Regions from separate parts of the Streptomyces capillispiralis genome, predicted to be linked through region 1. Evidence: riboswitches for the same ligand, from Rfam matches in the RefSeq annotation. Region 1 holds a riboswitch; each other region holds the start of a gene.
The links. Region 1 has a riboswitch for cobalamin ahead of FHX78_RS07170 (energy-coupling factor ABC transporter permease). Riboswitches for the same ligand answer to the same signal wherever they lie in the genome.
Positions count from the first base shown of each region.

Region 2: it holds a riboswitch for cobalamin, as region 1 does, so the genes downstream of both, FHX78_RS27285 (cobalamin biosynthesis protein) here and FHX78_RS07170 (energy-coupling factor ABC transporter permease) in region 1, are expected to answer to the same signal.
Region 3: it holds a riboswitch for cobalamin, as region 1 does, so the genes downstream of both, FHX78_RS02675 (GHMP family kinase ATP-binding protein) here and FHX78_RS07170 (energy-coupling factor ABC transporter permease) in region 1, are expected to answer to the same signal.
Region 4: it holds a riboswitch for cobalamin, as region 1 does, so the genes downstream of both, FHX78_RS02700 (ABC transporter substrate-binding protein) here and FHX78_RS07170 (energy-coupling factor ABC transporter permease) in region 1, are expected to answer to the same signal.

Region 1 is NZ_VIWV01000001.1:1,762,418-1,770,715, reverse strand. Features, by position in the region: gene FHX78_RS07195 (helix-turn-helix domain-containing protein) at 1-655, opposite strand, end outside; gene FHX78_RS07190 (SDR family NAD(P)-dependent oxidoreductase) at 764-1,489, shown strand; gene FHX78_RS07185 (energy-coupling factor ABC transporter ATP-binding protein) at 1,887-2,723, opposite strand; gene cbiQ (cobalt ECF transporter T component CbiQ) at 2,720-3,469, opposite strand; gene FHX78_RS07175 (energy-coupling factor ABC transporter substrate-binding protein) at 3,477-3,908, opposite strand; gene FHX78_RS07170 (energy-coupling factor ABC transporter permease) at 3,905-4,615, opposite strand; cobalamin riboswitch at 4,646-4,828, opposite strand; gene FHX78_RS07165 (ABC transporter substrate-binding protein) at 5,030-6,619, shown strand; gene FHX78_RS07160 (ABC transporter permease) at 6,640-7,608, shown strand; gene FHX78_RS07155 (ABC transporter permease) at 7,614-8,298, shown strand, end outside.
Region 2 is NZ_VIWV01000001.1:6,253,761-6,262,058, reverse strand. Features, by position in the region: gene FHX78_RS36925 (hypothetical protein) at 1-140, shown strand, start outside; gene FHX78_RS27295 (inorganic phosphate transporter) at 365-1,618, shown strand; gene FHX78_RS27290 (hypothetical protein) at 1,650-1,871, shown strand; cobalamin riboswitch at 2,024-2,161, shown strand; gene FHX78_RS27285 (cobalamin biosynthesis protein) at 2,287-3,228, shown strand; gene FHX78_RS27280 (cobyric acid synthase) at 3,225-4,736, shown strand; gene cobN (cobaltochelatase subunit CobN) at 4,733-8,298, shown strand, end outside.
Region 3 is NZ_VIWV01000001.1:712,159-718,232, reverse strand. Features, by position in the region: gene FHX78_RS02685 (ATP-grasp domain-containing protein) at 1-242, opposite strand, end outside; gene FHX78_RS02680 (cysteine synthase family protein) at 239-1,261, opposite strand; gene FHX78_RS02675 (GHMP family kinase ATP-binding protein) at 1,258-2,127, opposite strand; cobalamin riboswitch at 2,373-2,544, opposite strand; gene FHX78_RS02670 (ferric reductase-like transmembrane domain-containing protein) at 2,797-3,783, shown strand; partial or broken gene FHX78_RS02665 (hypothetical protein) at 3,821-4,003, opposite strand; gene FHX78_RS02660 (GNAT family N-acetyltransferase) at 4,315-4,887, opposite strand; partial or broken gene FHX78_RS02655 (tRNA (adenosine(37)-N6)-threonylcarbamoyltransferase complex transferase subunit TsaD) at 4,884-5,272, opposite strand; gene FHX78_RS02650 (hypothetical protein) at 5,779-6,074, shown strand, end outside.
Region 4 is NZ_VIWV01000001.1:719,372-727,669, reverse strand. Features, by position in the region: gene FHX78_RS02730 (GNAT family N-acetyltransferase) at 1-283, shown strand, start outside; gene FHX78_RS02720 (endo-1,4-beta-xylanase) at 484-2,115, opposite strand; gene FHX78_RS02715 (FKBP-type peptidyl-prolyl cis-trans isomerase) at 2,666-3,076, opposite strand; gene FHX78_RS02710 (ABC transporter ATP-binding protein) at 3,279-4,064, opposite strand; gene FHX78_RS02705 (FecCD family ABC transporter permease) at 4,061-5,176, opposite strand; gene FHX78_RS02700 (ABC transporter substrate-binding protein) at 5,173-6,138, opposite strand; cobalamin riboswitch at 6,247-6,367, opposite strand; gene FHX78_RS02695 (class I SAM-dependent methyltransferase) at 6,459-7,208, opposite strand; gene FHX78_RS02690 (MFS transporter) at 7,177-8,298, opposite strand, start outside.

The sequences.
Region 1 (8,298 bases):
CGGGGTCGGTGAGCCGCCCGTCGGCCAGGTCCCGAGCGGCCTGGGCCAGCGCCGGCGACAGCAGGGGCTCCACGTCGTCGAGGCCACCCCCGACGGCGGCCCGAGCCAATTCGGCCAGGGTGTCGCGGGCGGCGTCGACCCCGGCCGGCCCGAGACCGCCCAGCATCCGGCTCACCATGGTGGCGTGCGCGGTCAGCAGCCGCACTTCGGCGGTGTCGGCCGGGCCGGTTGCCGGCATGCCCCGTCCGCGCCGAATCTCGGCGGCGGGCAGCACGAGCACCTGGGCGGTGGTGCGTGGCGCCGCGGAGAAGTGGGAAAGCTTCCCCGTCTGCACCAGCAAGCGGCCGGCCGGTGCCGTGTGCTCGATTCCTCCCGGTTCTCCGAACCGCCAGGTGCCCCGGTGGACGATCCACAGACGTACGTGATCGTCGGTCCCGACCCGCAGGCCCGCCGTCCTGAGGGCGGCCGCGTTCTCGAAGCGGTTGAACATCAGGTCCCGCACCCGGAACCCACGGGACCGCGCGGCGAAGCCGGCGACGGTCGTCCGGCTGAAGGACGGCAGCGCGAAGGTGTCGCCCATCCGGGTCCGCCACTCGCGTGCGAAGTCGCCGAAGGCGTTCGCACCGCTCAGGCTCACCGAGAAAGTGCCGTTCATCGTTGTCGCGAAACTTCCGTTCAGGTTGTCGCGCCGGTCCTAGCCCCCGCGCCCAAGCCCTTCCTACGGTTCCGATGTGAACCGGAACAATGGTAACGAGGTGGCGAATTGAGCACGATCGCGATTGTCGGCGCGGGCCCGCAGCTGGGCCGGGCGATCGGCCGGCGGTTCGCCGCCGAGGGGTTCGACGTGGCGCTGATCGCCCGCAACCGCACGACGCTCCGGGCGGTGGCCGACGATCTGTCCGATACGGGCGCCCGGGTCGAGGTGTTTCCCGCCGACGTCACCGATCGTCCCGCTCTGCACGCGGCGCTGACCGCCGCCGAGGAGCGGCTGGGGCCGATCGACGTACTCGAGTACTCGCCCGCGCCGACCCCGGCCGACCTGCGCCGGGCGCCGCTCGTCGAGGCCACGAAGGTCACCGTCGACTCGGTTCTGGCCCAGCTGGACCTCTACCTGCTCGGCGGTGTCGCGGCGGTGCAGCACGTCCTGCCCGGCATGCTGGAGCGCGGCACGGGGACGGTCCTGGTCACCAGTGGCGCGGGTTCGGGGCCGATCATCGCCCCCCACGTGGCGAACGTTCAGATCGCCACCGGCGGCATGCGCAACTGGATCCTCAATCTGCATGCCGCGCTCTCCGGTACCGGCGTCTACGCCGCGCACGTGGCGATCGCCGCCTTCATCGGCCAAGGCGGCCACGACTCCCAACCTCAGACGATCGCCGACGCCTACTGGCGGCTGCACACCGAACGCACCGAAGCCGAGCTGGTCGTCCAGGACCTGCCGGACGACTACCTGGAACAGGGCCTGGCGGACAAGTTCGTCGAGTCCTGAGCCCGCCGTTCAACGCCCGGCCGGGTCCGCTCGACGAGGCCGCCAGGCATCCGGGCACGGCCACCCCCACCACGTCCAGCCGCGTCGCGGGCACCGGCGGCGCAGCGGCGAAGACGCGTCCTGCCCGCCGACGGCCGAGGGGTGCGTCCGGCCCCTCGTCGGACGCACCCCTGCCGGGCCGCACTCCCCTGCGTGAGCGACGCCCCCGACCGGGGCACTTCCTCGGCCGCGGCCTTCCACTCGGGTGTCCGCCGCTCCGCACGGAAGCGGACCTGCGGGAAGCGGACTTGCAGGTCGCGGAGTCCTCGCCAGGGGATGCCCACGTTCCGGGCACGCGCGCGGGAACGGGCGCGCCGAGGGCGGTCCGGACACGGCCGGCACCGGCTCACCGGCGTGCTCATTCGCCCGCCAGCGCGGCCACCAGCTCCTCCGCCGTGCGGGGACCCGCCCCGGTGTCCGTCAACAGCCCGTACGCACGCAGCAGTCGGGCCGCCGCGACGCCCCACGGCAGCCGCAACCCCGCAGCCGCGAGCAGGTCCGTGCGGGCCAGCGTCTCGGTCGCCGGCCCGGTGTGCACGCCCGACGGGGTGAGCAGGGCCGCGTCGTCGGCCCAGCGCAGGGCCAGGTCCACGTCGTGCGTCGCCATGACAACCGTCGTGCCGTCCGCCCGCAGCCCGTCGAGGGTGGTGAGCAGGCGTTCCTGGCCGTCGGGGTCCAGGCCCGCCGTCGGCTCGTCCAGGATCAGCACGCGGGGCCGCATGGCGACCGCGCCCGCGATCGCCGTCCGCTTGCGCTGCCCGTAGGACAGCAGATGCGTGGGACGGTCGGCGAGGGCGGTGATGTCCAGGGCGGCGAGCGACTCCGCCACCCGGGCGCGTACCTCCGCGTCGGGCAGGCCGAGGTTCAGCGGTCCGAACGACACGTCCTGGCCGACCGACGCGGCGAACAACTGGTCGTCGGGGTCCTGCACCACCAGTTGTACGGTGGTGCGCAGCGCCGTCAGCCCTCTGCGGTCGTAGCGCACCGCCCGCCCCTCGACGGTCAACTCGCCTCCGCTCGGCCGCAGTCCACCGCTCAGCAGCCGCATCAGCGTCGTCTTCCCGCTGCCGTTGCGCCCGAGCAGGGCCAGCGCACGCCCCTCGCGCACCTCGAAGTCCAGGCCGCTGAGCACGGCAGGGCCGTCCTCGTACGCGAAGGACGCGCCCCGCAGGGCCACCAGGACGGACTCGCTCACGACAACGGCCTTTCCAGTACGAGGGTCAGGGCGGCCAGCGCCGCCAGCAGCGCCACGCTCAGCGCCGCGAACCGGACGGAGACACGGGCCTCGGGCACCAGCACGCGCAGGGTGCCGTCGTAGCCGCGCCCGGCGAGCCCGTTCTGCAACCGTGCCGCCCGGTCGAAGGACCGGACGAACGCGGTCGCGCCGAGCCCGCCGAGGGACCGCCAGGCCGCCGCCCGGGTGGTGTGCCCGAGCCGGGCCGCCTGCGCCTGCCGGATCCGGCGCACCGAGTCGAGCAGTAGGAAACTCATCCGGTACGTCACCAGCGCCACGTCGACGAGCGGCGCGGGCACCCCGGCGCGGACCAGGCGGGGCAGCAGGTCGGACATGGGGGTGGTGAACGCGAACAGCAGGACGCCGAGGGAGGCCGCCGACGTGCGCAGCAGCAGCTCCCCGGCGCGCGGCGGCCCGTCCGCGGCCCAGGACACGAACCCGTCCGGCCCGCCCACCCGCACCAGCAGCGGGAGCGCCCCGGTCAGGCAGAAGCCCAGCGGCACCCGGTAGGCGCGCCACAGCCGCCGGCCCGGCACGCCCGCCGGGCCGAGCAGCACCGCGAGCGCGGTGACCAGCACCAGGGCCGCGCCCGGCCAGGGCGGCAGCGAGATCGCGAGCAGGGTGAGCCCGAGTCCCAGCACGGCCTTGTCCACGGGATGACGGTGGCGCCAGCGGCTGCTGTGGGCCGCCGCGTCGATCGGCAGCACGGGGGGCTCAGTCCCCCCGCCGGGACGCGGCCCCGCCGCCCACGCCCCCGCCGGCCCCGGCCCCGGCCTCACCGGCCCCGGCCCCGGCCTCACCGGCCCCGGCGTCGGGCCCCGGTCCTTCCTCCCTCCGCGCGCGTGCCCGCGCCTCGCCCTGCCGCCGTCCGCGCCGCACCCCGAAGTAGTACGCGAGGACGCCCGCGCCGATCGCCGCCTGGAGGGCGAACAGCGCCGACTCGATCTCCCCGGACGGCGGTTCGTACAGGGGCGAGAACCACGGCTCGTAGTCCGGGTCGATCTCGGTGATCGCCGTCTCCGCCTCGGCGTCCGCGCCCGCGAACGGCTCCTCCTTGTGGTCGCCCAGTCCGAGCGCGAGCGGCAGCACCGCGAGCGCGGCCACGAGCACCAGCAGCAGGGTGTTGATCCTGGCGTTGCGGCTCATCGGGTCACCGCCCCCGTCGAGTCGGCCGTCGTCCGTCCGGCCGCCGAGGTCACCAGCACCCCGAGCCGGGTCAGCTCCCCCTTGCTCGACTGCACCAGCATGCGCATCACCAGCACGGTCAGCAGGCCCTCGCTCACCGCGAGCGGGATCTGGGTGACGGCGAAGATGGAGCCGAACTTGCCGAGCGCGCCCAGGAATCCACTGCCCGGGTCGGGGAAGGCGAGCGCCAGCTGCACACTGGTCACGCAGTAGGTCGCCAGGTCGGCGACGAACGCGCCGGAGAACACCGCCGGCATCAGCGGCACGCCGTACCGGCGCAGCAGCCGGTAGACGCCGTACCCGGCCCAGGGACCGGCGACCGCCATCGAGAAGACGTTGGCGCCCAGCGTGGTCAGCCCGCCGTGGGCGAGCAGCAGCGCCTGGAACAGCAGGGTGATGGTGCCCAGCACCGCCATGGCCGGCGGCCGGAACAGGATCGCGCCGAGCCCCGTGCCGGTGGGGTGGGAGCAACTGCCGGTGACGGACGGCAGCTTCAGCGCGGACAGCACGAACGTGAACGCTCCCGACGCGCCCAGCAGCAGGGTGCTCTCGGGCCGTTCCCTGATGTCACGGACGAGTGACCGGGCTCCGTGGACGACGAACGGCGCCGACGCGGCGCCCCAGGCGACCGCGTGCGCCGGCGGCAGAAAACCCTCGGCTATGTGCATGGCTCAGCAGACCCTCTCCAGCACCTCGTGGATGGTTGACGCGCCTTGGCCGGTCTCCTGGCTGACGGGTACCACCGCCCGTGCTCCGCCTTCCCGGGTCCCGAAGGACCCAGTGGCCGTCCGTGAGGACTGGAGCCGGACTTCCCGATCACAGTGGCGAGGGCCGCACCGGTATCGCACCGATTTCCCGTCACCAAGGCGTGGCGACAGTAGTGCCGGTTCCGGTCCGGTGACAAGCGGCCACGGGGGCGCGCGGACAGCGCCCGACGGCTCGCACCCCGGCGCACACCTGCGCACTTGACACGGGCGGCGCCGTCCGTCGAGGCCGTGGACTGAGGGGCCGCCGTCCTGGGTAGAGCCTTGCTGCACTTAATATGCAACAACGATTTTCAGGCATCAGGGATGTGAGGACCGATGACGACCCGACGAATACGGGGTGCCGCCGCGGCGATGGCCATGGCCGGCGCCGTCGCCGCCTGCTCGGCGCCGGGCGGCGGCGGCGAGGACGGCGGCGCGTCCGCCGCATCCGTCGTGATCGGGGTCCCGTCCGAACCGGACACCCTCAGCCCCCTGCTCGGCTACGGCAAGGACGGCAACTCCAAGATCTTCGACGGCCTCCTCGCCCGCGACGCCGCCATGGAACTGAAGCCCGCGCTGGCGAAGGCGCTCCCCGAGGTCACCGACGGCGGCCGCACCTACACGTACACCCTGCGCGAGGGCGTGAGGTTCAGCGACGGCGAACCGCTCACCGCCGACGACGTGGTCTTCACCTACCGCACCGTGCTGGACGACCGGACGAACAACACCGCCCGGAGCGAACTGGACGTCATCGACGAGGTCCGGGCGGAGGGCGACGGCAAGGTCGTCTTCACCCTCGACCACCCCTACGCGGCCTTCGCCGCCCGCACGGTCCTGCCCATCGTCCCCGAGCACGTCGCCGGCGGACAGGACCCCAACACCGGCTCCTTCAACACGAAGCCGGTCGGCACCGGACCGTACGTCCTCACCGGCTGGAGCAAGGGCGAAAAGCTCACCTTCAAGGCCAATCCGGACTACTGGGGCGGCGCGCCGAAGGTGAAAAAGCTCACCATGGCGATCATCGCCGACGACGACGTCCGCGCCACCCGGCTGCGCTCCGGCGACCTCGACGGAGCGACCCTCCCGCCCAACCTCGCCGCCACCTTCAAGGGCGACGACGACAAGAAGACCTACCGGGCGACCTCCTACGACTTCCGCGCCGTCACCCTGCCCACCGGCGACCCGGTCACCGGCGACACCGCGATCCGCCGCGCCCTCGACCTCGCAGTGGACCGCGAGGCCATGGTCGACAAGATCCTCGACGGCGCCGGCCGCCCCGCCTACGGACCGCTGCCCGTCGACGACCCCTGGTTCGCCGACGGCATCGAACGCCCCCGGGACCTCGCCGAGGCCGGCAGGATCCTCGACGCGGCGGGCTGGAAGCCCGGCAAGGACGGCGTCCGCGCCAAGGCCAACCGCCCCGCCCGGTTCACCCTCTACTACCCCTCCGGCGACAAGGTCCGCCAGGACCACGCCCTCGCCTACGCCTCCGACGCCAAGGAGGCCGGCATCGACGTCCGCGTGGAGAGCGCCACCTGGGAGGTCATCGAACCCCGGATGAAGCACGACGCCGTGCTCGCCGGCTTCGGCAGCACCGGCGACCCCGACTTCGGCCTCTACACCCTGCTGCACTCCTCCCTCGCCGGCGACGGCTTCAACAACATGGCCCGCTACGACAACCCGGCCGTCGACCGGGCCCTCGACACCGGCCGCCGCGCCCAGGACGCCAAGGCCCGCGAGGCCGCCTACGACACGCTCCAGCGCGAACTGGTGAAGAACCCCGGCTACACCGTCCTCACCCACATCGACCACCTCTACGTCCTCGCCGACCGCTGGGAGGGCCTGACCACCCAGACCGAACCGCACGAGCACGGCTTCGCCAGCGGCCCCTGGTGGAACGCCGAGGACTGGCAGCCCCGCGCATGACACCCCTGCCCTGGGCGGCGATGGCACGACTGACGGCACGGCGGGCCCTGTTCGCCGTGCCCGTCCTCCTCGTCGTCACCTTCGGCGTGTTCGCCGTGGCCGCCGCCTCCCCCTTCGACCCCGTCAAGGCCTACGCCGGCACCGCCGCGCTCGGCGCCGACCAGGAGACCCTGGACCGGCTGCGCGACAACCTCGGCGTGGACCGGCCGTTCGCCGTCCGCTGGTGGGACTGGCTCACCTCCGCGCTCGGCGGCGACTTCGGCCGGTCCACCGTCATGCGCCAGCCGGTCGCCGAGGTCATCGGCGAACGCCTGGTGTGGTCCACGCTGCTGTGCGCCGTCGCGTTCGCCGCGGCGGTCCTGCTCGGCACCCTGCTCGGCGTGCTCGCCGCCCGCCGCCCCGGCTCGCTCCTCGACCGCACGGTCACCTCCCTCGCGTACTCCCTGGAGGCGGCCCCGGTCTTCTGGATCGCCCTGCTCGCCATCTGGCTGTTCGCCCTGAACCTGGACGTCCTGCCGGCCGGCGGCCTCACCGACACCGGCAGCGACCACGTCACCGCCGGCCAGGTGGTGAGCCACCTCGTCCTGCCCGCCGGCGTCCTCGCCGTCTCCCAACTGCCCTGGTTCATCCTGTACGTCCGCCAGGGCGTCGGCGACGCCCTCGCCGAGGACCCGGTGCGCGGGGCCAGGGCCCGCGGCCTGGCCGAACGCACCGTCCTGCTCGGCCACGCCCTGCGCAGCGGACTGCTGCCCGTCCTCACCCTGATCGGCTCCCGCGTCCCCGAACTCATCACCGGCGCCCTGCTGGTGGAGACCGTGTTCAGCTGGCCGGGCATCGCCGCGGCCACCGTGGAGGCGGCCACCGCCGTCGACTTCCCGCTGCTGGCCGCGCTGACCACCCTCGCCACCGCCGCCGTCCTCGCCGGAAACCTGCTCGCCGACCTGCTCTACGGACTGATCGACCCGAGGGTGAAGCTGAATGAGATGTGACTCCCATGGCTGACACCACCGCCGACACCAAGCACACCGCCTGGCGCTCGCACGGCACCGCCCGCCGCTCCACGCACACCCTCCGGCTGCGCGTCTCCGCCACCCTCGTCGCCGTGACGGTCCTCGCGGTCCTGCTCGTACCGCCCCTGGTCCAACTCGACCAGCAGAGCGTGGACCTGGCCGCCAAACTCCTGCCGCCCAGCTGGGACCACCCCTTCGGCACCGACGACGTAGGCCGCGACCTGCTGCTGCGCTGCGTCTACGGCCTGCGGGTCTCCCTGCTGGTCGGCGTGGTCGCCGCGCTCACCGCCACCGTGATCGGCACCGCCGTCGGCGCCACCGCCGGGGCGCTCGGCGGCTGGGCCGACCGCGCGGTCATGCGCCTCGTCGACACCCTCTCCTCCGTCCCGCACCTGCTGCTCGGCGTCTTCATCGTGGCCATGTTCCGCCCCGGCGTCTGGCCGGTGGTGATCTCCGTGGCGCTCACCCACTGGCTGTCCACCGCCCGCATCGTCCGCGCCGAGGTCCTCTCGCTGCGCTCCCGCCCCCACCTCGACGCGGCCGTCTCAGGCGGCGCCTCCCGGTGGCGGGTGACCGTACGGCACCTGCTGCCCGCCGTACTGCCGCAGGCCGGGCTCGCCGCCGTCCTCATGGTGCCGCACGCCATGTGGCACGAGTCGGCGCTGTCCT
Region 2 (8,298 bases), 4.5 Mb from region 1:
CCGAGGCCGCGGGCGCCCGCTTCGTCCACGTCGAGGCGACCGAGGCCACCACCTACCGCGACCCCCGCTGCGCCCGGCGGCACCAGGGGTCCCGCCGGGCCGGCCGGCCCGCCGCGCGGCGCGGGCACCCTCCCGAGTGACCGGAATCTCTTCCACGGCTCACTCGATCGGCTGAAGCGGTGCGCCGCGGGCGCCCGCCCCGCCGGGCACGGGGCAGCCCAGGGGCACGGCGGGCGACCCCCGCCATCCGGCGGAGCGGCGACCCCCTTTTACGGTCACCACGACGCCCATTCCAGTTCATCTTCCGTTCACCCTGGTTACCTACGGTCGACCAGCCAATGACCTCGAACGATTGCCTGGGTAAATGGAAGGCTTCTCGCTGATCCTCGCGATTGTGGTGGTAACCGCACTCGCGTTCGATTTCACGAACGGTTTCCACGACACCGCGAACGCGATGGCAACGACCATTTCGACCGGTGCGCTCAAGCCCAAGGTCGCGGTGGCCATGTCCGCCGTGCTGAACCTTGTCGGCGCCTTCCTCTCGGTGGAGGTCGCCAACACGATCTCCAAGGGCCTCGTCGACGAGGCCGGCATCCGTCCCGAGGTCATCTTCGCCGCGTTGGTCGGCGCGATCCTCTGGAACCTGCTGACGTGGCTGGTCGGTCTGCCGTCCAGCTCCTCGCACGCCCTCATGGGCGGCCTGATCGGCGCCACCGTCGCCTCCGCCGGCTTCGGCGCGGTGCACGGCGACGTCCTCGTCACCAAGGTCCTCATCCCCGCGATCGCCGCCCCGCTGGTGGCCGGCCTCGCCGCGATGCTCGCCACCCGGCTGACCTACCGCCTGGGCCGGAAGGCCGACGGCAAGGCCTCCGAGAAGGGCTACCGCGCCGGGCAGATCGCCTCCGCCGGCCTGGTCTCGCTGGCCCACGGCACCAACGACGCCCAGAAGACGATGGGCATCATCACCCTCGCCCTGGTCGCCGGCGGCACCCTCGCCCCCGACTCCGACCCGCCCATGTGGGTCATCCTCTCCGCGGGCATCGCCATCGCGCTCGGCACCTACCTCGGCGGCTGGCGCATCATCCGCACCATGGGCAAGGGCCTGACCGACCTCCAGCCGCAGCAGGGCTTCGCCGCCCAGACCAGCGCCGCGACGGTCATCCTGGCCTCCTCGCACCTCGGCTTCTCGCTCTCCACCACGCATTCCGTTTCCGGTTCCGTGATGGGCGCGGGCCTGGGCCGCAGGGGCGGCGTCGTCCGCTGGTCGACGGCCACCCGGATGTTCATCGCCTGGGGCCTCACCCTGCCCGCGGCGGCCCTGGTCGCGGCGCTCGCCGAGTGGGTCTGCGGCTTCGGCGACTGGGGCACCGCCCTCGTGGCCGTCTTCCTGGTCGCCTCCAGCGCGGCGATCTGGAAGATCTCCCGGCGTGAGGTCGTCGACCACACCAACGTCAACGACCACGACGTCCCCGGCGAGGAGCCCTCCGGCGTGGTGACCCAGGCGATCGCCGCCGTCACCCCGCCCCCGGCCGGCACCGTGACCGACGAACTCGCCGCCTCCATCGCGGCCCCGGCGTCCACGGACCCGGCGGCCCCGCAGGCCAAGACCACCGTCTGACCGCGCCCCGGTACGAAGGAAGAAGAGCACCATGAAGATCGACTGGGCGGCCCTCGGCTCCGTGTTCGGCGTCAGCCTCGTGGTCACCGTGGCCCTGGTGGCCCTGTTCACCCTCGGCATCAACGGTCTGTCCCGCCAGGAGCGGGCCGCAGCCCAGGGCCGGTCCGCGGCCCTGGCCGTCACCGGCGCCTACGCCTGCTTCGCGGCGTGCGCGGCGGCGGTGGCCTACGGGATCTACCTGATCATGGCCTGACCACCCGAGCGTCTCCGTCCGACGGGCGGTGCGGGAGCCCCGGCACCCGCACCGCCCGTCGGCGTGTGCGCACCCCGCCCGCCGTCACCCACCGGAACCCCTCTGTGGGCCTCAGCACACTTCAGCCCCGCAGGTCAACGGCAAGTTGACGGCCCTTCCGGGGCCGTGGTGGACTGCCTCAGCCAATACGGCGGCAGGAGAGGAAGCCGGTGCGAATCCGGCGCGGTCCCGCCACTGTCACCGGGGTGCACACCCCGGGAGCCAGGAACTCTCACCGCCGGTCTCGTCGAACCAGGGCGCGGACACCCTGAGTGAGGACCCAACGCCATGCGCGGCTGCCCGTCGAGGTCGATCAGCGACGCCCCGCCCCTCCCCGGGGCCACCCCCTCCTCCGGAACACCGGCCGGCTGACCCCATGGGTGCCGATCGCGTCTTCGCGTACGGCGCCGCCGCCGGCCTCCTCGGCGACCTGCTGCTCGGCGATCCCCGCCGCGGGCACCCGGTCGCCGCTTTCGGGCGGGCCGCGGCCGCCGTGGAACGAGTGCTGTGGCGGGACGACCGGGGCCGGGGCGCCGTGCACACCGCCGTGTGCGTCGGCGGGACCGTCGCGCTGGGAAGCCTTGCCGCACGCCTCGTGCGCTCCTCCCCCGCCGCCTCCGTCGCCCTGACCGGCGTCGCCACCTGGGCCGTCGTCGGCGGCACCTCGCTGGCCCGGGAGGCCCGTGCCGTCGCCGCGGCGCTGGAGGCCGGGGACGTGGAGGCGGCCCGGGCCCGGCTGCCGCACCTGTGCGGCCGCGACCCCCAGGCCCTGGACGCCGACGGGATCGCCCGCGCGGTGGTCGAGTCCGTCGCCGAGAACACCTCCGACGCCGTGGTCGGCGCCCTGGTGTGGGGCGCCGTCGCCGGGGTGCCGGGCCTGCTGGGCTTCCGCGCCGTCAACACCCTGGACGCGATGGTCGGCCACAAGTCCCCCCGCTACCGCCGCTACGGCTGGGCCTCCGCCCGCCTCGACGACGTCGCCGGATGGCCCGGGGCGCGGCTGACCGCCGTACTCGCCGCGCTCGCCGGACCGGACCCGCGCGGTGCCGTGCGGGCGTGGCGGACCGACGCGCACCGGCATCCGAGCCCCAACGCCGGTCCCGTGGAGGCGTCCTTCGCGGGCGCGCTCGGGGTGCGGCTCGGCGGCACCCTCTCCTACGGCGGGCGGGTCGAGCACCGGCCCGCCCTCAACGGCGGCGGCCGGGCCGTGGCCGTGTCCGACATCGAGCGGGCGGTACGGCTCTCGCGGCGGGTCGGCTGGCTCGCGCTCGGGGCCGGCGTCCTCGCGCGGAGCGTCATGAAGGGACGTGCATCGTGAGCGGTGGGGGTCTGCTGGTCGCCGGGACCACCTCGGACGCCGGCAAGAGCGTGGTGACCGCCGGGATCTGCCGGTGGCTGGTGCGCCAGGGCGTGAAGGTCGCGCCGTTCAAGGCGCAGAACATGTCGCTGAACTCGTTCGTGACCCGGGAGGGCGCCGAGATCGGGCGGGCGCAGGCGATGCAGGCCCAGGCCTGCCGCGTCGAGCCGACCGCGCTGATGAACCCGGTGCTGCTCAAGCCGGGCGGCGAGCAGTCCAGCCAGGTGGTGCTGCTGGGCCGGCCGGTCGGCGAGCTGAGCGCCCGCGGGTACCACGGCGGGCGCCAGCAGCGGCTGCTGGGCACGGTGCTGGACTGTCTGGAGCAGTTGCGGGGCACGTATGACGCGGTGATCTGCGAGGGGGCCGGCAGTCCGGCCGAGATCAATCTGCGGCGGACGGACATCGTCAACATGGGCATCGCCAGGAACGCCGGGCTGCCCGTGCTCGTCGTCGGCGACATCGACCGGGGCGGCGTCTTCGCGTCGTTCTTCGGCACCGTCGCCCTGCTGTCCCGCGAGGACCAGCAGTTGGTCGCCGGGTTCCTGGTGAACAAGTTCCGGGGCGACGTCTCGCTGCTGGAGCCGGGTCTGGAGATGCTGCACGGCCTGACCGGACGCCGGACCTACGGCGTGCTGCCGTTCCGGCACGGCCTCGGCATCGACGAGGAGGACGGTCTGAACGTGTCGCTGCGCGGCGCCGTGCGCGAGTCGGAGGTGGCCGCGCCGGCCGGCGAGGACGTCCTGCGGGTCGCGGTGTGCGCGGTGCCGCTGATGTCCAACTTCACGGACGTCGACGCGCTCGCCGCCGAACCGGGCGTCGTGGTGCGGTTCGTGGACCGGCCCGAGGAACTCGCCGACGCCGACCTCGTCGTCGTACCGGGGACGCGCGGCACCGTGCGGGCGCTCCGGTGGCTGCGGGAGCGCGGGCTCGCGGACGCGCTGAAGCGGCGGGCGGCCGAGGGGCGGCCCGTGCTCGGCATCTGCGGAGGCTTCCAGATCCTCGGGGAGCACATCGAGGACGAGGTCGAGAGCCGCGCGGGGCATGTGGACGGGCTCGGCATCCTGCCCGTACGGGTGCGGTTCGCCCGCGAGAAGACCCTCGCCCGGCCGTCCGGCGACGCCCTCGGGGAGCCCGTCGAGGGGTACGAGATCCACCACGGGGTCGCCGAGGTCACGGGCGGTGAGCCGTTCCTCGACGGCTGCCGGGTCGGCCAGACCTGGGGCACGCACTGGCACGGCTCGCTGGAGTCGGACGGCTTCCGGCGCGCCTTCCTGCGCGAGGTCGCCGCCGCCGCGGGGCGCCGCTTCGTACCGGCCCCCGGCACCTCGTTCGCCGCGCTGCGCGAGCAGCAGCTCGACCGGCTCGGCGACCTGATCGAACAGCACGCGGACACGGACGCGCTGTGGCGGCTCATCGAGTCCGGCGCGCCGCAAGGACTGCCTTTCATTCCACCGGGAGCGCCCGCATGAGCACTGTGTTGTTGTTGTCGACCGCCGACACCGATCTGCTGGCGGCCCGGGCCGCCTCCGGTGCCTCCTACCGGATCGGCAACCCGACCCGGGTGGACGTGGCGGAGGAGCTGCCCGCGCTGCTCGACGGCGCGGACCTCGCCGTCGTCCGCCTGCTGGGCGGCAAGCGCGCCTGGGAGGACGGCCTCGCGGCGCTGAAGGCGTCCGGGATCCCGACCGTGCTGCTCGGCGGCGAGACGGTGCCGGACGCGGAGCTGATGGCCGAGTCGTCGGTGCCGGCCGGTGTGGTGGCCGAGGCGCTGCGCTACCTCGTCGAGGGCGGCCCGGAGAACCTGACCGAACTGGCGCGGTTCCTGTCGGACACCGTGCTGCTGACCGGCGAGGGCTTCGACGGGCCGCGGAAGATGCCCGAGTACGGGGTGCACGGCGAGCGGACCGCGGCCGAGGGCCGGCCCACCGTCGGCGTGCTCTTCTACCGCGCGCACGAACTCAGCGGCAACACCGCCTTCGTGGACACCCTGTGCGACGCGATCGAGGCCCACGGTGCCAACGCCCTGCCGGTGTACTGCGGTTCGCTGCGCGGCGCGGAGGAGGGGCTGTACGAGATCCTGGGGCGGGCCGACGCCCTGGTCGCCACCGTGCTGGCGGCCGGCGGCACGCACGCCTCGCAGGCGTCGGCCGGCGGTGACGAGGAGGCCTGGGACGTCGGGGCGCTCGCCGACCTGAACGTGCCGGTGCTGCAAGGGCTCTGCCTCACCTCGTCGCGGGCCGCGTGGGACGCCTCCGACGCCGCCCTGTCCCCCATGGACGCCGCGATGCAGGTCGCCATCCCCGAGTTCGACGGCCGGCTCGTCACGGTCCCCTTCTCCTTCAAGGAGCAGGGCCCGGACGACGTCCCGGTGTACGTCGCCGACCCGGAGCGGGCCGCGCGGGTGGCCGGCATCGCCGTACGCCACGCCCGGCTCGCGCACAAGCCGAACGCCGACAAGAGGCTCGCCCTGGTCTTCACCGCCTACCCGACGAAGCACTCGCGCGTCGGCAACGCGGTGGGCCTCGACACCCCGGCGTCCGCCGTCCGGGTCCTCGACGCGCTGCGGGACGCCGGATACGGCGTCGACGGCTACCCGGACAACGGCGACGAGCTGATCCACCGGCTGATCGAGGCCGGCGGCCACGACGTGGAGTGGCTGACGGAGGACCAGCTGGCCGCCGCGCCCGCGCGGGTGCCGCTGGCGGACTACCGGGCGTGGTTCGAGAAGCTGGACCCGGAGCTGCGCGGGGCGATGACGGAGGCGTGGGGCGAGCCGCCGGGCTCGCTGTACGTCGACGGCGACGACATCGTGCTGGCGTCGCTGCAGTTCGGGAACGTCGTCGTGATGATCCAGCCGCCGCGCGGCTTCGGCGAGAACCCGATCGCGATCTACCACGACCCCGACATGCCGCCGTCCCACCACTACATGGCGGCCTACCGGTGGCTGGAGGCCGCACCATCGCAGGGGGGCTTCGGCGCCGACGCGATCGTGCACATGGGCAAGCACGGCACGATGGAGTGGCTGCCGGGCAAGGGGCTGGGCCTGTCGGGCGGCTGCGCGCCGGACGCGGTCCTCGGCGACCTGCCGCTGATCTACCCGTTCATCGTCAACGACCCCGGTGAGGGCACCCAGGCCAAGCGGCGCGGCCACGCCACGGTGGTCGACCACCTGGTGCCGCCGATGGCCCGCGCCGACACCTACGGCGACCTGGCGAAGCTGGAGCAGCTGCTCGACGAGTACGCGCTGGTCTCCGACCTCGACCCGGCGAAGGCACCGGCGGTGCGCGCGCAGATCTGGACCCTGGTGAAGGCCGCCGAGCTCCACCACGACCTGCACGTGGACGACCAGCCGGACGACGACGCCTTCGACGAGTTCGTCATGCACATCGACGGCTATCTGTGCGAGATCAAGGACGTGCAGATCCGCGACGGTCTGCACATCCTCGGCGGCGGCCCGGTCGGCGAACCGCGCGTGAACCTGGTGCTGGCGGTGCTGCGCGCCTCGCAGGTGTGGGGCGGGCAGGCGAACGCGCTGCCGGGGCTGCGGGCCTCGCTGGCCGAGCACTTCGGGCTGGTGGAGAAGGACCTGCTGGCCGCGCCGGGCGCGCCGGTGAAGGTGCCGGTGGAGCTGACCGACCTGGTGGACGGCCCGGCGCGCACCGGCGCCGACGCGATCGACCTGCTGGAGCGGTTGTGCCGGCGGATCGCGGAGGGCATGGAGGAACGCGGCTGGACGGCCGGCGAAGGCGCCGGGCTGGTCCGGGAGGTGCTGGGCGCCGAACTGCCCGCGGCGGTCGCCGTGGTGGAGTTCGCGTGCACCGAGGTCGTGCCGCGGCTCGCGCGCACGACCGACGAGATCGGGCACATCCTGCGGGCGCTGGACGGCGGGTACGTCCCGGCGGGCCCGTCGGGCTCGCCCACGCGCGGCCTGGTCAACGTGCTGCCGACGGGGCGGAACTTCTACTCCGTCGACCCGAAGGCCATCCCGTCCCGGCTGAGCTGGGAGGTCGGGCAGTCGCTCGCCGAGTCGCTGGTGCAGCGGTATCTGCGGGACACGGGCGACTACCCGAAGTCCGTCGGGCTGACGGTGTGGGGCACGTCCGCGATGCGCACCCAGGGCGACGACATCGCCGAGATCCTGGCGCTGCTGGGCTGCCGCCCGGTGTGGGACGACGCGTCGCGCCGGGTGACCGGGTTCGAGGTGGTCGGGCTGGAGGAGCTGGGCCGGCCGCGCATCGACGTGACGGTCCGCATCTCCGGGTTCTTCCGGGACGCCTTCCCGCACGTGGTGGGGCTGATCGACGACGCGGTGCGGGCGGTGGCGGAGCTGGACGAGCCGGCCGATGCCAACTACGTACGGGCGCATGCGGACGAGGACACCGCCGAGCACGGCGACCGGCGCCGGGCCACGGCCCGCGTCTTCGGCTCCAAGCCGGGCGCGTACGGGGCGGGTCTGCTGCCGCTGATCGACGCCCGGAACTGGCGCTCCGACGCCGACCTCGCCGAGGTGTACGCGGTGTGGGGCGGCTACGCCTACGGGCGCGGGCTCGACGGGCGGGCGGCGCGCGGGGACATGGAGACGGCGTTCCGGCGGATCGCGGTGGCGGCGAAGAACGTCGACACGCGTGAACACGACCTCGTCGACGCGGACGACTACTTCCAGTACCACGGCGGCATGGTCGCCATGGTGCGGCACCTGACGGGCGCGAGCCCGGAGGCGTACGTCGGCGACTCGGCGACCCCGGACCAGGTGAGGACCCGCACGCTCGGCGAGGAGACGCACCGCGTGTTCCGGGCCCGCGTGGTCAACCCGCGCTGGATGGCGGCGATGCGCCGGCACGGCTACAAGGGCGCCTTCGAGATGGCGGCGACCGTGGACTACCTCTTCGGGTACGACGCCACCGCCGGGGTCGTGGACGACTGGATGTACGAGAAGCTCAGCGCGGAGTACGTCTTCGCCCCGGAGAACCGGGACTTCATGAAGAAGTCCAACCCGTGGGCGCTGCGCGGCATCACCGAGCGGCTGCTGGA
Region 3 (6,074 bases), 1.1 Mb from region 1:
GTGTCGGTGGAACTGATCAGGCCGCGCAGCCCCGGGGTGCGCCGGAGCAGATCGGCGACCCGCTCCACGTCGAAGGTGTCGGTCACGACGACGTCGAGGGCGTCGGCGGGCAGCCGGTCCAGTTCGTAGGCGTAGTAGGCGGGGTCCCGGGTGAGGAGCAGCAGGCGCTCGCCGAGCCGGTCGGCCGCGCGGACCAGATGGCCGAGGCCGAAGGTCAGTGACTCCAGGCAGGCCACGGTCATGCCGCCCGCTCCTTCCAGTGGGCCGGGCAGGGAGTGCGCCGCCACGTCATTCTCGACCACGGCATGGTCATCTCCTCCGGACCGCGGACCTCGACGGGCTTCAGCGCGGCCGGATCCAGGGCCTCGGCGTGCCGGGCGAACACACGCTCCACGTAGCGGTGTCCGGTGTCGGCCCCTACCACCAGGTGCAGTCGGTCGGGGTGACGGCGGGCCTCGTACAGCGCCGTCAAGAAGCCGGCACCGGTGGACAGCCCGGCGAACACCGCGTGCTCGCGCAGCAGGGCGACCGCGCCGGACATGGCGTGGGTGAAGTCCAGCCAGTGCACGGTGTCGTAGAGATGGTGGCGGACGTTGTCGAAGACGATCGACGAGCCGATGCCGGCGATGATCGCCTCGGGATCGTGATGGTCCTGGCTGCCGAAGGTGACGCTCCCGAAGGGCTGGACGCCGACCAGACGCACCGAGGGGTCCGTAACGCGCAGGTGTTCCACGATGCCGCCGGTCGAGGCTCCGGAACCCACCCCGCCGACGACGGTCAGCGGTGTCGCCGGGAACTCCGCCGCGATCCGGTCGGCGACCTCTTGGTAGCCGAGGTAGTGGACGTCGTCGTGGTACTGGCGCATCCAGTGGTGCCCGGGATCCTCGGCGAGGATCTCGCGCACCCGCCGCACCCTCAGTTCCTGGTCGAGCCGGAGGTTTTGCGACGGTCTGACCTGTTCCACCGTAGCGCCGAGGATCTCCAGCTGAGCGAGGGTGGTGGCGTCGACAGTGGTGGACGCGACGATGCGGCACCGCATGCCGTAGCGGTGGCAGGCCAGTGCGAGGGCGTAGGCGTAGATGCCGCTGGAGCTGTCGATCAGGGTCTGGCCCGGACGGACCGTGCCCCGTTCCAGCAGATGACGGACGGCGGCCAGGGCCGAGTAGATCTTCATCGACTCGAACCGCAGCAGGACCAGGCCGTCGGTGAGCCGGACGAGGTCCGGGACTTTCAGGGCGTCGGCGATGTGGGGGTGGATCACCCGTAGCCTCCTTGGGCGAAGGTGCACTGGTGGCCGAGCGAGTGGAGGAACGCGGAGAGTTCGGACTTGACCTCGGCCGGTGGGCGTGAGGCGAAGAGATAGCCGGCCAGGCAGCCGGTGTGGGCGACGAAGATGCCGTCGGCACCGAACCGTTCACGATGGGCTCGCAGGCTGCCGAAGGTCGCCTTGGGCAGTACCTCCTGGGACAACGCGGCGCTGACCGTCGCGGCACGCGCTACGGCGGCCGGGTCGCCCGAATCGAAGCCCTTCACCAGATCGGTCAGGCACCGCTGGTACTCCTCGCTGCGGCGCCGGTAGTGGTCCAGCAGCAGGGGAGTGACGGCGGCGGTGTCCACCGTGCCGGGTTCCGTGACGTAGGCGGTGTGGAAGCCGATGTCCGGGCCCAGTCGCCGCACCACCCGGTGCCGGCCGCTGAGGTACAGGGCGAACTCGTCGAGGAAGACGCTGTCGGCGCGCTCGATGCCCGCCAGGACGCCGAGGACCACGTCCGTGTCGTACGGCAGGGAGAAGACACGGAACAGGCAGCGCAGCGTCGCCACGATGTCCGCCGTGGAACTGGCCATCCCCACGCCCACCGGCAGTTCGGAGTGGGTGTGCCAGTCGCCCGGTGGCAGGGTGAGGCCGTAGTGGTCCAGGAAGAGCCGGGCCGCTGTCGCCGACTTCTCACCGAGTGCCGACGGACGCGGCGAGCCGGCCGTCGTCCTCGGTGTGAAGTACACCCAGGAGTGACGGTCCACGGGGAAGGACACCACCGCGATCTCAGGATCGGTGCCCGCTCGCAACGGGCCCTGGTACAACTCGCCCAGAGTGCCGTGGCAGACACCGGACACCGTGCCGCCGGACACGCCCGGTTCCTGGAGGACGCCCGCGACGGGTTGGAGAATCGTCGGCCCCGGTCCGTCGGACGACACGTCGCCCCGGGGTCGGTACGGCCGACGCGAACCGGCTGGGTCCCGCACACCATCCTCCTCCGTACCGGGCCTTGAACACCGACAGGGAAGGAGGCGCAGCCACACGCACGACGGACGACCGCCCGTACCGCCGACCCGGTCCACGAGGTCACGAGCACAGCCCGCGCGGGACGCGGGCGCAGTGGCAGGTCCTCGGACTCGCGGGCACGTCCGCCGAAAGGGCCGACACCTACCGGCCGTCTCTTCCCCGGCCCTGACGTGGACCCCGTGACATCGACGGCTTTCGTTCCCACTCACCGCTGTGGGACAGCCCCGGATTCGCACCGGGTTCCCTCTTGTGCCGCGCCACCGGGCGTCCGGGTGGACGGGAGGCGCGAACCGACTGCGTGCATCAGCGTAGAGGCGCTCGTATTCCTGCGACAGTGGGGCTTCGGCGGTTGTCTTGAATGTGGAGGGGAGGCGGAGACCAGGTGTGCCCCGTGCGGTTCCCGTGGTGGCTCTGGCCGGATAACGCCTCTGAGGATCACTGCCCCGTCAGTCAGACTTGTTGCCTCACGCCACATGCGCACCGTTGCTGCGGTGGCCCGTGCCCGGAGGCCCCTGATGACGTCAGACGCGAGGCCGGACGAAGACGGGGCAACAGCCCCGCCCGAACGGCGACAGCCTCCCGGTGACCGCGTCGCGCTGCGCGGCGACCTGCGGGCCGCCCTGCCCGACGCCACCGCGGCGATGGTGGTCACGGCGCTCGTGTTCGCGTTCCTGTGGGCGCGCATGGAGTCCGGCGCGTCGGACACGGTCGCGGTCATGCCGTTCATGGACGACCCCGGCACCTACTGGATGTACCTGCTCAGTCAGGCGTTCGGGTGGTCGGGCCTGCTGTGGGCCTGGGGCACGGTCATGCTCGGTCTGCTGCTGTCGGGGCCGCGCCCCGCCCGGCTGCCGGTCTCCCGGCAGGTGCTGGAGCGCTGGCACCGCACCACGAGCCTGACGACGACGGCGCTGATGTTCGCCCACGCGCTGATGTTCGCGGCGGAACTCGTGCGCTACGAGACGAAGGTGGACTGGGCGGAACGGTTGTGGGTGGCCTTCGCCGACAGCTTCGTGCCCGGTTGGTACGACTCCGGGACCGGCCGGATCGCCATCCCGATCGGCCAGGGTGCCCTGTACCTGGCGATTCCGCTGGGACTGTTGTTCTACGTCCGGCACCGCATCGGAGCGAACACCTGGCGACGGCTGCACCGTTTCGTGATCGTCGTCTACGTGCTCAGCGTGTGGCACACCCTGCTGTACGGAACCAACGTCTGGTACGGGGAGTGGCCGCGCACCGTGCTGTGGCTACTGCAACTCCCGGTCGGGGTACTGCTGTTGCTGCGTCTGCTGAGACCTGCCCGGCGGGCCGAACGGCTGGGTGCGCCGAAGGGCGGCGTGGGCGCGGCCCGTCCGGCCTGGTGGGCGCGCGCGGCAGGACGGGCCGCCGTCGCAGCCGTGCTTGTCGGGCTGGTCATCGTGGTGGTGTCCGGCCGTGACGGCGGACGGGACCGTCCGACTCATCCGCCCGCGACGGCCCCCCACACCCAGGAGACGGACTGACGACCGGCACGGCGTCCCGGGAGGGGATGCTGGCCGACGACAGGGCTTCCTGGATCTCCGCCCTGCTCCGCTCCTCGTAGCCGGCCGTGTCGATCCGCCCGGAGCGCGGGTCGGCGCGGGCGGTGCGCAGTTCGCCGGTCTGCGGTAAGGAGCCGATGCTCGTGGTCGGCAGCAGTATCAGCCCGAGGTGGGCGCGCTGGGCGGTGGCGCGCTCCGCATACAAGGCAGGGCCGTCCGCCTGATAGGTACGCCGACCCGCCCCCGAGGCCACCGGGATGTCCGCGCACAAATGGTTCGCGCACGGGCAGTCGGCCCGTCAAGAACGCGGACGCTCCTGATCCGGGCGGTGACCATGTCACGCGCCCCGAACGGTGCCAGGACCCCGCCGTCTCGGGCCAGTACTTCACGAACGGCAGGGGCGGGGCAGGGGTCGGCAGTGGAGCGCCGGGGACCACGTTGTGGCGGGCTCGGTGACGATGTCGGGGAAATGGCGGCGGATTTCAGCGGTGTGCGAGGCGGGGCGCCGAAGGCTCACAGGGGGAACGGGGCGAGGGAACGGGCGGGGTGGCGCGGACCGAGGAAGACGACGATGCCCTTGCCGCCGGGGGAAGGGCGGGTGGCCTGCGTCCAGCCGTGGCGGCGGTAGAAGGCCAGGGCCCGCCCGTTACGGACCGAGGTGAGCAGCCATGCCCGCCCCTCGGGCGCGTCTGCGGTCACCGCGTCGAGGAGGCGGGCGGCGAGGCCGGTACCGCGGGCGGTGGGCCTGACGGCGAGTTCGTCGATCTCCCGGGCTCCGCACAGCCAGTCGGCGGTGCGGTCGTTGCCGAGGCCGGCGGCCGCCTGGGGATAGCAGCGGTCGGTGGGGAAGGGGGCCGGAGTGGTCATCGCGGTGGCGAAGCCGACGACCTCTCCGTCGCGCACGGCGGTCGCGGCGGTGAACCCGGCACGCCGTACGCTCACCGGCAGCCGGGAGACGAACTCGGTTGCCTGCGCCTCGTCCTCGTTCCAGGGCGGGGTGCAGAAGGCGTCGACGTACACCGAACGCAGTGACTCGGTGTGCGCGAGTATCCCGGCGTCCCGGTACACACGGATGTCGGTGGTCATGAGGCGGCCACCGCCTTCCCCATGACGACGGGATGCAGTGCGGCGTACTCCAGCGGTGCCGGCGCGGAGCCCACCCGTACCAGAAGGTCGCCGACGGGGGCGGTCCTCGCGCCGCTGCCAGTGCACAGCCGCAGCGGCGGCAGTCGCAGTTCGACGCCCGCCGCCAGACGGTGCTCCTCGGCCGGCGACCGTACCCGCGAGTCCGCGGCGACACCGCCGATCACGACAGGGTGCCCACGCCGTGCTCGGCGCAGGCCGTGACCGCATCGATGGCCGGACCGTCCGGATACGGCAGCCCGAAGACCCGTGCCGCCTCGTCGAACCACTCCGCGACCGCGTCGTCCAGCGTGTTCCCGAGGCGTGTGATCAGGTCCCGGGCCAGGTCCGCTCCCGTCTTGTCGCAGGACGACTCGATGCCCGGCGCCATCGCAGACCCTCACGGCCAACCTTTCTGTCACAGATAAGTTGTTGCAATTATTATGCAATAAGGTCTCCGACGATGTGTACCAAACCGGCTCCGCACACATGGCCGCCCCCGGAGGGTGCGGCCTGGACTCCTCCGGCGCTGCCCCAGATCCCGAGGTGCGCAGCAGTGACCCGCGCCCGGCTGCCATGGGCCACCGCGGCGAAAGTCGTCCGGGCCGGCGCCGACGGCTGGGGCGGCCCGCCGGATGCCGCACGGTCCGTCCCGCTCAAGGCCCTCGGCCGCGACGAGTCCGCCGCCCTTCGCGCCATGGCCGACGGAACCTGCGTCCAGGTGATGGAGGCGTCGGCTGGGGCTCGTCCGCCATCCGTACCGAACGCGGCGTTCGGCCGTCGACCTCTCCCTACGTACGACAGGGGGACCCCGTATCCGCCATGCCGCCGCCTCCCAGCAGTGATACTGGATGCATGGACACGACGACCACCGAGCCCCGCGCCGAGGTGCTGCGGGACCGCTATCGCAGCCGACTGCCCGAGCGCTTGCAGGAGCTGGCCGGCCCCATCGAGGGCAACGTGGACCTGCCGCTCCACATCGTCTGGTCCGGGCGGACGAGCTACAGCCTGGACCGTCCGAAGTCCCGCATGACGCTCTACCGGACCGTCCTCGCCGAAGGACTGCGCCAGGACCTGGTGACCCTCCTGCACCACCGGCTGCTCGCCGATCAGTGGCCCGTGCTGCGGCGCTTGATCAGTCCCTACATCCG
Region 4 (8,298 bases), 1.0 Mb from region 1:
CCGGGTCCTCGGGTTCTACGCGCTCGTCCTCGCTCCACCGGAACTCGACCTGCTGTTCGTCGCCGACGAGGCGCAGGGACGGGGCATCGGACGGCTGCTCGTCGCCCACATGCGGTCCGAGGCCCGTGCCGCCGGGCTCGACCGTGTCAAGGTCGTGTCGCATCGTCCGGCCGAGGGCTTCTACCACCGCGCGGGTGCGGTGCGGACCGGGACCGCGCTCGCGAACCCGCCCGCCGTGCCGTGGGACCGTCCCGAATTCGAGTTCCGCATTCCCCCGGCATGACGCGGTGCGCCGGTTAAGAAGGTCACACCGAGGTCCGGCGCACGGTGCGCGGCACGCACGGACTCCCCGGCGTCGACCGTGCCCCAGCCGAGCGGGCTCCCGTCGGGGCCCTGCCATTCCCCGCCGATGGCCGGCAGCCAGAACCGAGGGCGCTCACCTCGATCCCGCTTCGTCCAAGGGTCCTGGTGTACGGCGCGTGCCTACCGGCGGTCGTCCCCTGCGTCGTCTTCGTACTGGTCGTCCAGGACGTCACGCAGTGCCCAGTAGGCGGGCTTCGCCTCGTACGTCGCGTCCCAGGGAAGAGCGTTTCCCGGACTCGGCGGATAGTGCCGCAGGTCAGCCGTGGAGCCGTACTTGTCGGTGAAACCCCAGGTCGAGAACGAGGTGCAGTTGGGTTCTTCGCCGCAGACCGCGAGTTTCCCCGCCAACTGGCGGGCCTGGATGTCCTCTTCGTCCTCGTCGACGAGGACGTCCGCCTCCGAGACCCGGGCCTTCAGGCCGAGTCCGGCCAAAGCCCTGACCTTGCGTCGGAAGACCTCGGGGTCGGTACGGTCGCTGACGGCGTAGTCGTGGTTCTGGAAACCGACGCCATCGATCGGAACGCCCCGCTCCTTCAACCGGACCAGCAGCGCGTAGAGGGCGTCCCAGCGTGGACCGTCCTCCTCCACCCCGTACTCGTTGAGGTACAGCACCGCGTGCGGGTCGGCCTCGCGGGCAGCATGGAAGGCGATGTCGATGTACTCCTCACCCATCGCTTCGAACCACAACTGCGGCCGCACGCCCCGGTTGCCGTTGAAGTAGTCCTCGTCCTCGTCGGACATGGGCTCGTTCACCACGTCCCATTCCGCCACCTTCCCCCGGAAATGGCCCGCTACCGCGCGTATGTGCTCCACCATGACGCGCCTGCGCTGCTCGTCCGTCATCTCGGCGCGCATCCATGCGGGCAGGGCTTCGAACCAGACGAGGGTGTGGGCGTGCACCTTCATGCTGTTGGCCTCGGCGAAGTCCACCAAGGTATCGCCTTCCGCGAACGCGAACACGCCGCGTCGAGGCTGGACGAACTGCGGCTTGAAGTCGTTCTCCGGCGTAAGCATGGAGAACTCCTCACCCGCCGTCCGGCGGTAGGCGCTGTCGGTCAGCAAGGGGCCCGCGGCCAGGGCGGTTCCCATATGGATCGGGCGTGGGAGATCCGCCGCCAGATCACGCATCGCATCGCTGGACCGGGGCACTCGCAGGCCGGGCGCGTCCACGACGGACATCCGGCCCCGTCCCAGTGACCGCGCGTGGAGATCGCTGAGGGTCCAGCCCTTCCCGCGGGCTCCGGCGTCCGCGCCGAACCAGATGCGGCCACTGCCGAAGACGTCCCGCGCGGGAACGGTTCCCACGACCCTGCCGTCGGCCTCCAGTACAAGCCTGTTCGCGCGGACTTCGACGGCGAGGCGGACTTCGAGCCCCAGGCCGCTCCCGAAGGTCCGGGTCGTCGCAGGTCTGTCGGAGTCCCCGTCCCAGCGGTCGATCCGGAGCCTCCCGCCGACCACGCCGATGCGCACGCCGCGCCGTTCGTAGCGCCATTCGTCGTAGATGACCGGCGTCTCACCGTACAGATGCAGGTAGGCATCCGTGTCATCCGTGCGCCGCAGGCCGGCTTCGATCCGGATATCCCCTCGGAACACCAGGTGGGGACCGCGCAGGTTCACCGGTGGGTTCGGCTGTCCGCCGGTACCGTCCTGGCGTGTGATGCGCCGGTCGAGGGGTGTGACCCGTACCCCTGTGCGTGTGGGCTTCCCGCCGGCGAAGTGAGCCCAGTCCCTGCCGTTCAGGAGGTCCTCCACAGGTCCCCCCGCGGGCGCGGAGGTGCCGGCACGGTCCCCCGAGACACCAGCGGCCAAGGCACACACAACCGCGATGACAGCGCTCTTTCGAAACCGCATGAACAGCAGCACTCCGTATTCTCTGCCCGTCTGTCGACGGCATCGCCGCCCTCAGCCACACCGTCGCCGAGCACCGTCGTCCCCCGCCGCGGCAAGAACGGTGCGCAACCGATCGCGCCGCCCCGCCGTGACTGATCACCATTGTTCCAGGTGCGAGTGAGGGGCCGTCGGCCGAGGACCGTTCGGGAACGACGGCCGGAGACCGATCCGCTCAGCGGCCGTTTCCTCGTCACCGATCCGGACACCGGCGAGGAGTGCGAGGCCGACGTCTTCACTACGAGGACGAGGACCGCACCGCGTACGGGCTCACTCCCGGCAGATCGGAGAACTCGAGGTGTGGGCGCTGAAGTGCGCGGAGGATCTGGGTGCGCGCGGATCCACGACGGCAACGCCTGGGGCGAGGGCGAGGGCGAGGGCGAGGGCGCGGGCGCGGAAACAGGATCGGTCCGGGTCAGCGGGCGTTGCTCCAGCCGCCTGCGCCGGCGGAGTACGAGTCGAGCAGGTCCACCACGAAGACCAGGGTCGAGCCCGGCGGGATCAACGGCGAGGGCGACTGGTTGCCGTAGCCGAGACGCGGGGGAACGACGATCTCGCGCCGACCGCCGACCTTCATCCCCCTCAACCCCCGGTCCCAGCCCTTGATGACCCTGCCGCTGCCCAGTGCGAACTTGAAGGGCTGGTCACGGTCCCAGGAGGAGTCGAACTCCTTCCCGGTCTCGAAGGTCACCCCGACGTAGTGGACCCTGACCACCGTGCCCGGCTTCACCTCGGGTCCGTCCCCGACGACCAGGTCCCGGACGGTCAGTTCGGCAGGCGCGGCACCCTCCGGGACGTCGACCTCGGGCTTCGTCAGTTCACTCATCGCAGTTCCGTCACTCTCCGTCGCGGACCCTCGTGCGGGCCGACCCGGCCCATGGACACTCCATGCGGCAGAGGGTCACGCTAACGCGCACGCCGGTTTCCCGAGCGCACCGGATCAGTGGCCGCGCAGGGCGGTCCGTCGCACGGCCGGCGCACGAGCCCCCGCACACTCGGGCGGGACGCGGTGGCTCGGGTTGGTGCCTTCAGACGTGTGGCTCTTCGGGGAGGAACGTCACCTGCGGGGCGCCCGTGCGCGGATGGATGGTGACTTCCGTCTCCACTCCGTAGACCTCGGCCAGGAGGTGGGGGGTGAGGATCTCGGCGGGTGGGCCGGAGGCGGTGACCTCACCGGCGTGCAGGACGTAGAGGCGGTCGCAGTAGTAGGCGGCCAGGTTGAGGTCGTGCAGGGCCAGCAGGACGGTCGTGGGCAGGCGGCGCAGGGTGCCGAGCACGGACAGTTGGTGGCGGATGTCGAGGTGGTTGGTGGGTTCGTCGAGGACGAGGAGCGTGGGCTGCTGGGCGAGGGCGCGGGCGATGAGGACGCGCTGGCGCTCGCCGCCGGAGAGCCGGTCGAAGGGGCGGTCGGCCAGGTGGACGGCGTCGACCGCCAGGAGTGCGGAGTCGATGAGGTCGGCGTCCTCGGGGGTGTCACCGGCGAGGAGTCGTTTGTGTGGGGTGCGGCCCATGGCGACGACCTCGCGGACGGCGAGGTCGAAGTCGGCCGCCGAGTCCTGGACCACCGCTGCCACGGTGCGGGCCAGTTGCCGCACCGACAGTGACCAGGCGTCGCCGCCGTCGACGCGGACCTGACCGGTGTCGGGGCGCAGGACGCGGTAGACGGTGCGCAGGAGGCTGGACTTGCCGCTGCCGTTGGGGCCGACGAGCCCGATGGTCTCACCCGGACGGGCGGTCAGGGAGACGTCACGCACCAGGTGACGGGCTCCGGCGCTGAGCGTGACGCCGTCGACGCTCAGTTCGGTCGCGGTCATGCCACTCCTCGGTCGGTGCCGCGCCGGGCGTCCCGGCGCATCAGCCACAGGAAGAACGGCCCGCCGCACAGGGCCGTGAGTACGCCGACGGGTATCTCCATCGGCGCGGCGATCGTCCGCGCGGCGATGTCGGCCCAGATGAGGAAGACCGCTCCGCCGAGTGCCGCCGTCGGCAGGACCCGGCGGTGGTCGCCGCCGACGAACAGGCGCACGATGTGCGGCATCATCAGGCCGACGAAGCCGATGGGTCCGGCCGCCGCGACCAGCACGCCCGTGACGAGGGAGAGCACGACGAACAGACGAGCACGGAACCGGGCCACGTCCAGACCCATCGTGGTCGCCGCCTCCTCGCCGGCCAGCAGCAGGTTCAGGTTGCGGGCCTGCGCCATGAGGACGCCGACACCGAGCAGCAGGGCCGTGCTCGGCAGCCACAGGGTGCCCCAGTTGACCCCGCCGAGGCCGCCGAGGGTCCAGGCGAGAACCGCGCGGGCCTCGTTGCCCCGGTCGGTGGTGAGCAGCAGCAGATCGAGGACCGCGGTGAGTACCGCCGCGATCGCCACCCCGGACAGCACCAGCCGTGCCGAGGTGATGCGGCCGCCGGTGCGGGCGGTGGCGTACACGAGCAGGAGCGCGCCCAGGGCGCCCACGAAGGCGGCCACCGACAGGGAGGCCGGCCCGAAGAGGGTGACCCCGAACACGATCACGGAGACCGCGCCGAGGGACGCCCCGGAGGAGACGCCGAGCAGGTACGGCTCGGCGAGCGGGTTGCGCACCAGGGCCTGCAACGCGGTACCGATCACCGCCAGACCGGCCCCGGTGACCGCACCGAGCAGCACCCGCGGCGCCCGCACGTCCACCACAATGGTCTCCCGGGCCCGCGACCAGTCCGGATCCTGCCAGTCGGCACCCAGCGCGTGCGTCACGATGCCCCACACCTGGCCGGGCGGCACCTGGACGGAGCCGATGGCGAGGCCGGCCGTGGCGGAGACGACGAGCAGAGCGGCGAGTACGAGCAGCGTGACCGCCGGCCTCGTACGGCCCGCCCCGGGCCCGGTGGTCTTGTGCGGCTGAACCGTCCGCTCGGTGGACGCGCCGGTGGCGGCCTGGGTCACCGGAAGCTCTCGGGGTGCAGCCCGCGGGCCAGGTCCTCGACCGCGTAGGCCGAGCGGATGCCGACCAGGGTGGCGGTCAGCGGCAGGACGACGAACCGCTTGTTCCTGATGGCGGGTACGTCGGCGAGCGCGGGCTGGGAGAGCAGGAACTTCTTCTTCTCCCCCACGCTTCCGGCGCCGGCGTAGTCGTAGATGGCGATGACCTCCGGCTTGCGCTCGACGACCTGCTCCCAGGAGACGTCACCGAAGACGTCGTCGAGGTCGGTGAAGACGTTCTCGCCGCCGGCCAGCCGGATCAGCTCGGTGCCCAGGCTCTTGCCGCCCGCGGTGAAGGCGCTCTTGTCGCCGCTGTCGTAGACGAAGACGGGCAGCTCGGGCTCGCCCTCGACCGTGGCGGCGGCTTTGCCGACGCGGTCCTCGAGGTCGGCGACCAGTTCGTCGGCCCGGTCCGGGACGCCGAAGATCTTGCCGATGGTGCGGATCTCGTCGTAGGTGTCCTTCATCGTCACCGTCTTCTCGCCGCAGTACTCGCGGTTGAGGTAGCTGTCGATGCCGGCGTCGGCGAACGCCTTGCGGGAGCGGCCCTCCTTCTCGTCGAAGGCGCTGCCGTAGCCGCCGTAGACGAGGTCGGGTTCGGCGTCCAGGACGGTCTCGAAGGACGGTTCCCTCTCCGCCAGTTCCGGTACGGACTCGTAGTCCTTCTTCAGCTCGGGCAGGACGGCGGAGTCGGGGAAGGCCGTTCCGGCCATGCGGTCCTTCAGACCGAGGGCGAGCATGAGCTCCGCCGGGTGCTGGTGGATGGTGACCACCCGCGACGGCGGCTTGTCGTACGTCGTCTTCACGCCGCAGTTGTCGATGGTGACCGGGAAGCCCTCGGGCGCGGCCGCGGTGGCCTCTGCGTCGGCGCCGCTCTCGTCGGACGCACCGCAGCCGGTGGTCAGCAGCACGGACGAGAGAACCATGGCAGCGGCCGTGGAACGAAGGAACCCGCGCGTGCGGGCAGGGGTGAACAATTGGGACACGTGAAGCCTCCTGGAGTCCGCGCTCCTCGGATCGGGCCCGCGACGGACCAGTGTCCTGACTCCCGGATCGACGTTCCCTCCGCCTTCCCGCGCACAGCGCAGTGGCATGTCGGAGGGGCGCTCCCCGGTCACAGTGGCGGGACCGTGCCGGATTCGCACCGGCTTCCTGTCTCCCGTCGCGGCGATGACCAGGTGATCCTACGGCTTCCCGAGCCGACGGCACATGGGCGTGCGGACCCGGCCGCACGCCCCGCCTTTCCTCACGCCTCGCGCACAGCCCGAAGGACGAGCCGCTCGGCACTCTCGTCGTAGGGGCGCCCGTCGAACCCGCCGAAGACCTGCACGCGGCCGAACCCCGCCTCCTCGGCCATCCGCCGCAGCTCCACCGCGCTGTACACGAACCACGTCAAGGTGGCCCGCGTCACCCGCTCGCCCCGGACCAGCACCCACTCGCTGCGCAGCCGCGCCCACTCGTCCAGCACGGTGTCGGTCTGCACCATCACGTCGTCGCCCCGCCGCACCACCTTGGGCGGGGTGACCCTGCGGGCCAGGAGCTCCTTCCCGGCGAGGTCGAGGACGAGGGTGCCGCCGGGTGCCAGGCAGGTGTACATGGTGCGCAGCACGCGCGCGTTGTCGGCGGGGTCCTCGAAGTACCCGAAGGAGGTGAACATGTTGAGGACGACGTCGAAGCCGCCCGGTGCCTCGTACTCGCGGGCGTCGGCCCGCACGTACGTCACCTCGACACCGGCGTCGGCCGATCGCTTGTGTGCCCGGTCCAGCATGGCCGGGCTCAGGTCCACTCCGGTCACGCGGTGACCGCGGCGGGCGAGCGGCACGGTGAACACCCCCGGCCCGCAGCACAGGTCCAGCACGCGCGACCCCTGTGGGAAGACCAGCAGGGGGGAGTTGTCGAGCAGTTCACCGGCCTGCTCGTAGCGCTGCTCGGAGAAGAGGAAGTCGTGGAACTCGGTCCAGAAGTCATCGTCCTGGAATCCGCCCGTCCGTGTCATCGCGCGTCAGTGCTCCTTCATGGTCGCCGTCGGGGACAGGACGCCGCGCCGTGCGACGGCGCAGCACCAGCAGAAGAGGGGGAAGCAACAGACACTGGGCGGCTGCCAGCAGCCAGAACCAGCCGGTGTGTCCGGCCCGTTCGCCGAGGCCGTACAACTGCCCGCCCAGCATGCCGCTCGCGCAGGCGCCCAGGCCCGCGGCCAGCCGCTGCTGGCCGAAGACCACGGCGTCGGAGCGAGGGCTGCGGCGCAGCGCCTCCAGGTCGTTCTTGAGGAACAGCACGATGTCGCCCAGCGTGATCAGCGCCCCGCCCATGAGCAGCGCCGCCCGCGTACCGGCCGCCAGCACGGCCAGGCCCGCCGCCAGGCCCGTGAAGCCGACCGCGAGGGCGACGGCGTACGGCATGCGCCGGATCAGGCCGGAAGCGAGCGGCTGTACGACGATGACCAGCGTGAAGCAGAGCAGCAGCACCACGCTGTAGAACGCGCTGGAGGCGCGCTCGACGGCGTACACCGCCAGGAAGTGCTGGAAGTGGAAGTAGAGGTAGAAGGCCAGCGCGTTGGCGGCGAACGGCAGGAGTGCCACGCCGGCCAGGAGGCTCGGTCGGGCCGTATCCTTGGCTTCGGCGGGGTGCGTTCCGTCGGTTCCGGGCAGCCGTGCGTGTCCCGCCGTGACCGCGAGGAACAACGTCGTGACGGCCGCGAACAGCCAGCCGGGCGAGGACAGGACGAACGGTCCGGCGATGAGCGGGCCCACAGCCATGCCGGCGTTGAGTGCCGCGTTGCCCGCCGACAGGAACGCCGGGCGGCGCTCGTCGTCGACGCCGTGCACCAGGTACGCCTTGTTCGCGGGCAGGTAGAGCGCGGCACCGCAGCACGTCAGGACCAGCGCCCAGATCGCGAGGGGCGGCCAGCGCAGGGCCGGCAGGAGCCCGGCGAAACCGGCGGTGCGTAGGGCGAGTGCCCACAGCATCGTGCGGCGCAGTCCGATCCGGTCCGCGAGGGCGCCGCCGACGATGCCGCCGGAGAACTGCACGAGGGACGCCACGGCCAGGACGACCCCGACTGTGCCGAGCCCCATCCCGAGCCG